DNA from 2 places in the Pseudomonas sp. GW821-FHT01E05 genome. Region 2 is predicted to be linked to the other one. Evidence: riboswitches for the same ligand, from Rfam matches in the RefSeq annotation. Region 2 holds a riboswitch; the other holds the start of a gene.

Region 1 (2,389 bases), on a different contig from region 2:
CGCAGCGAACCCGACTGCCGGCGGCAACGCCACCTCACAACTGCTGGCCAAGGCTTCGGCCGCCGCGTCGAGGCGCAGATCCAGATCATTCAGTTCGCTGGCCTGCACCAGGCCCAGGTGGCGGCTCGGCAGTTCGATCCCGGTTTCGCGAGACAGCGCGCCATACCAGCGCAGGCCTTCGGTCAGGCTGCCTTCGAGCAATTGCGCGTGGCGCAACGTGCCAACCCGGTTGGCCAGAACGCCGGCAAACGGCAAGTCCGCCTGATAGCGCGCCAGCCCCAAGGCCAGAGCACCGAACGTCTGGGCCATGGCCGTACCGTCGATCACGGCGAGCACCGGCACGCCGAAGTGCCGCGCCAAATCGGCGCTGGACGGCGTACCGTCGAACAGGCCCATGACGCCTTCGATCAGGATCAGGTCAGCCTCGCCCGCCGCTTCCCACAGCAGTCGGCGGCTTTCTTGTTCGCCGACCATCCACATGTCCAATTGATACACCGGCGCGCCGCTGGCGCGCTCGAGAATCATCGGGTCGAGAAAGTCCGGACCGCACTTGAATACCCGCACCTTGCGTCCCTGATTGCGATGCAAGCGGGCCAGCGCGGCGGTCACGGTGGTCTTGCCCTGACCGGAAGCCGGTGCGGCGATCAATACCGCCGGACAATGACGTGCATCACTCATGCTTCAATACTCACAGCTCAATGCCCTTTTGCGCTTTGATCCCGGCCTGGAACGCATGTTTGAGCACGCCCATTTCGGTAACCGTGTCGGCCAGATCAATCATTTCGGGCTTGGCGCCGCGGCCGGTTACCAGCACGTGCTGCATTGGCGGGCGAGCCTGCAAATCGCTGAGAACCAGGTCCAGGTCGAGATAACCGTGCTTGAGGGCGATATTCAGCTCGTCAAGCACCACCAGGCCAATGGCCGGGTCACGCAGCAGTTCACGGGACACTTCCCAGGCCGCTTCGGCTGCGGCGATGTCACGCTGGCGATCCTGGGTTTCCCAGGTGAAGCCTTCGCCCATGACGTGAAAGCGTACTTGCTCGGGAAAGCGTCGAAAGAACAGCTCCTCCCCGGTGCTGTTGCGACCCTTGATGAACTGCACCACGCCGCATTTCATTCCGTGGCCCATGGCCCGTGCAAGCATGCCAAAGGCAGAACTGCTCTTGCCTTTGCCGTTGCCGGTCAGGACCAACAACAGCCCGCACTCGTTCGGCGAGTTGGCAATACGCTCGTCGATCACGGCTTTTTTGCGCAACATACGCGCCAGATGGCGTTCGTCACGATCGGGGGATTCAGTCATGGCAGCTCTCCGTTGGAACGATAACGGGGGGGCAGGAATAAAAATAGACGGCATAAGCCTGGCATCGCCCACCGTGATGCCGCTGGATGGATCAGGCCGGTCTCCGGGCTCATGAGGGGCATCGCTGCCGAGCTGCACGCCTTCCCGTATCGACAGTCGACACAGTGGCCAAAAGCACAGCCTTGACTCATTTACCGTTGCGGGGGCAGCGCCGGGATCGCTGTCCGTTCTGTTAAAGAACGGACACTCACCGGCTTCCCTGTTTCACTCTGTCGACCTTGGGTCACAGAGCACCTGAAACAAGTCGCGAAGGTTAGAGGGTTGGGGGTGGAGCGTCAATTAAACCCGGGGCGTTCGCCCGCGATATTATGTGCTGTCGTTCAATAAACTGACGCCAATCTTGTGCCACACTGAAAGCAGTGATATCAAATAGCCACAACACTAACATCACAAAAATAAAGGTGGGCAACATGCAAGGCATGATCATCAGCAATCCGAAGCTGGAATTCCTGCGCCCAGTGCTGGAGCGCTGGTTTGAATGTATCGATCGCTACATCCAGGTACGCGGTGATAACGAATCCCCTTATTGGTTTGATGAACGCGCCAATCTTGGGCTGCTCTCGGCTGCCGCCTGGATGTCGGAAATGGTGACACTGGAACAGACCCCGACGAAAAAACAGCAGGAAGACGGCGACCGCAATGGACGTGCCGACCTCTACATCGCCACCAATGAGGAACGGGTCTACATCCAGGCCACCCAGCGCTGGCCGCGGGTCAATAACCTGAACCTCACTCAAGCGCTGCTCGACGCCGTGAGCGATGCCAGGAAGATCAGCTACGCCAGCGATCTGAAGCTCGGTTGCCTGTTCGTAGCGCCACACAAACCACAACACAGCGCCACCCCAGAAGAACTCCAGGACATGGTCGACGATCTGCAAAAGGAACATACCTGCGCCGTGGCCTGGTACTTCCCTTACCCCTATCACAAGTTGCGCAATGAAGCAGGCAACTATCATCCGGGCGTCGCCGTGCTATTCAAAGAAGCCCGCGGCTGAAACGCTGAACCACCGGGCAGCTTCGCCTCTCTAT
Region 2 (2,389 bases):
GCTGCGCGGCTTCGGCGAGCAGCGCCAGGCTGGAATCGCCGCTGCACAGGATCACCAGCTCGGCGGGGGTTTGTCCAAGGTCGGCAATGTTGTCATCCGACACGAAACCGCCGGGCTGGGTCCTGAGCAGGTGCATGGCTCAGGCGCCGAGTGCGGCGCGCAATTGCGCTTCGATCAGCGCGGCATCCAGTTCCTGGCCAATTAGTACCAGGCGTGTTGCACGCGGCTCATCGGCGCGCCAGGCACGGTCGAAATGTCTGTCGAAGCGCGTGCCCACGCCCTGGATCAGCAAGCGCATCGGCTTGTTCGCAACCGCCGCGAAACCTTTGACCCGCAGAATGCCGTGCTGAACCACCAGCTGGGTCAGGGCATCCAGCAGCAGGCTTTCGTCGGCCTGGGGCAGTTCGATGGAAATGGAATCGAAGGCGTCGTGGTCATGGTCATCATGCCCTTCACTATCGGCATCACCGTCATGGTGATGGTCGTGGTGGCTGTGACGGCTGTCGATGTGCTCTTCGGAACCGGCGCCCAGACCAATCAAAACCTCCAGAGGCAAGCGGCCGCTGCTGGCTTCGATGATTTTTACTGCTGGCGGCAGTTCTTCGGCGACTTCCAGGCGCACTTTGGCCAGGTCTTCAGGGCTGATCAGGTCGGCTTTGTTGAGGATCACCAGGTCGGCGCTGGCCAGCTGGTCGGCGAACAGTTCGTGCAGCGGTGATTCGTGGTCCAGGTTCGGGTCAAGCTTGCGCTGGGCGTCGACTTGATCCGGGAACGCAGCGAAGGTGCCGGCGGCCACGGCCGGGCTGTCGACCACCGTGATCACTGCATCGACAGTGCAGGCACTGCGGATTTCCGGCCACTGGAAGGCTTGCACCAGCGGTTTGGGCAGCGCCAGGCCAGAGGTTTCGATGAGGATGTGATCCAGGTCGGCGCGACGGGCAACCAGCTCGCGCATCACCGGGAAGAACTCTTCCTGGACGGTGCAGCACAGGCAACCGTTGGCCAGTTCATAGACCCGGCCGCTGGCCTCTTCTTCAGTGCAACCGATGGAACATTGCTTGAGAATTTCGCCGTCGATGCCCAGCTCGCCAAATTCGTTGACGATCACCGCGATGCGGCGGCCCTGGGCGTTATCAAGCATATGCCGCAGCAAGGTGGTTTTGCCCGAGCCGAGGAAGCCGGTGACGATGGTGACGGGAAGTTTGGCCAGTGTTTTCATCGGATGCCCTTTGGCAAGGTGGCGGGCATACGGGACGACAACCACACCGATGGGCGCGGAAGATTTCGCCACCGGATCACCCCGCCCGGTTGTAGTGAGAATCTGGTACGAGGCAGGTCTCCTGGCTGACGGCCTGCCGGTCTTTCGACTGGCGATTTCTACGCCTTCCCGCTCGCTCTATGGATAGAGGGTGCAGTGGCATGGCAGAAACGGAACCGTTCACAGTTGCGGGGGCAGCCGCGGCATTGACCGCGTTCCCTTCTTAGCTTCGGCGAGAGTGCCGAAGAACCTCGAAAGCGCAAGGCTACGCATCGCTTGGGGGCGGGTCAATGTCCGGACAGAGATCTATGTTGACTGTGACGACGCCATCGCGAGCAAGCTCGCTCCTACATTCAATCGCGGTCCCCTTGTAGGAGCGAGCTTGCTCGCGATGGAAGCGCCTCAGTCCAACAAGTGAGAAACCTTGCCAATTGACTCTCATCCCCCGCCCATGCTCTCCTACGCAACTTGTTACGGGTGCCCTTCACAGGGTGAAACGGGAAACCGGTGAGTCATGTGCTTTACTCAAAGCCTTGATCAGTCCGGTGCTGCCCCCGCAACGGTAAGCGAGTGAAGAGTCAGATCCACTGTGCCAGCAGTTCGGCATGGGAAGGCGACTCTTGCAGGTGAAGGCGCTGGCCCAAACCCCTCGTGAGCCCGGAGACCGGCCCGCAATACTGAAATAACAAACCCGCGGTGGGCGGGCGCTGTTTGAACCGCTGCGAGCCTGTCTCGCAGGGGGTTTCATGCGCTCGATTCACCCGCTGACACATCAGAGGGAAGCGCCATGTCGATCATCAGCAGCACCCGCCACGCAGGCACCGCCAGCACCACGTCCACCCTGAGCCAACGTCTGATTGCCGCCATCGGCGCATCGATTCTGGGCGCGTGCCTGGTGTATTTCGCCGGTTTCTCGCATATCGAAGCGGTGCACAACGCCGCCCACGACACCCGTCACAGCTCCGCTTTTCCGTGCCATTGAGACCTGCTGACATGATCAAGCGTATTGCGCAAACCGCAGGTTTCACAGGGCTGCTCGCGGCCTTGTTGCTGACCTTGCTGCAAAGCTTCTGGGTCGCGCCGCTGATTCTCCAGGCGGAAACCTATGAAAAGGCCCCGGCCGCCGAAGTT

The links. A riboswitch is a leader RNA that binds a small molecule or an ion and turns the genes downstream of it on or off. The one in region 2 is predicted to bind cobalamin.
Region 1: it holds a riboswitch for cobalamin, as region 2 does, so the genes downstream of both, cobO (cob(I)yrinic acid a,c-diamide adenosyltransferase) here and cobW (cobalamin biosynthesis protein CobW) in region 2, are expected to answer to the same signal.

Annotation. Positions count from the first base shown of each region.
Region 1 covers NZ_JBWKWW010000009.1:165,315-167,703, forward strand. Annotated here, with positions in the region: gene AC07W5_RS20780 (cobyrinic acid a,c-diamide synthase CobB) at 1-678, opposite strand, end outside; gene cobO (cob(I)yrinic acid a,c-diamide adenosyltransferase) at 689-1,300, opposite strand; cobalamin riboswitch at 1,378-1,613, opposite strand; gene AC07W5_RS20790 (hypothetical protein) at 1,771-2,355, shown strand.
Region 2 covers NZ_JBWKWW010000005.1:353,387-355,775, forward strand. Annotated here, with positions in the region: gene cobN (cobaltochelatase subunit CobN) at 1-136, opposite strand, end outside; gene cobW (cobalamin biosynthesis protein CobW) at 140-1,219, opposite strand; cobalamin riboswitch at 1,314-1,527, opposite strand; cobalamin riboswitch at 1,717-1,945, shown strand; gene AC07W5_RS13510 (CbtB domain-containing protein) at 2,046-2,240, shown strand; gene AC07W5_RS13515 (CbtA family protein) at 2,252-2,389, shown strand, end outside.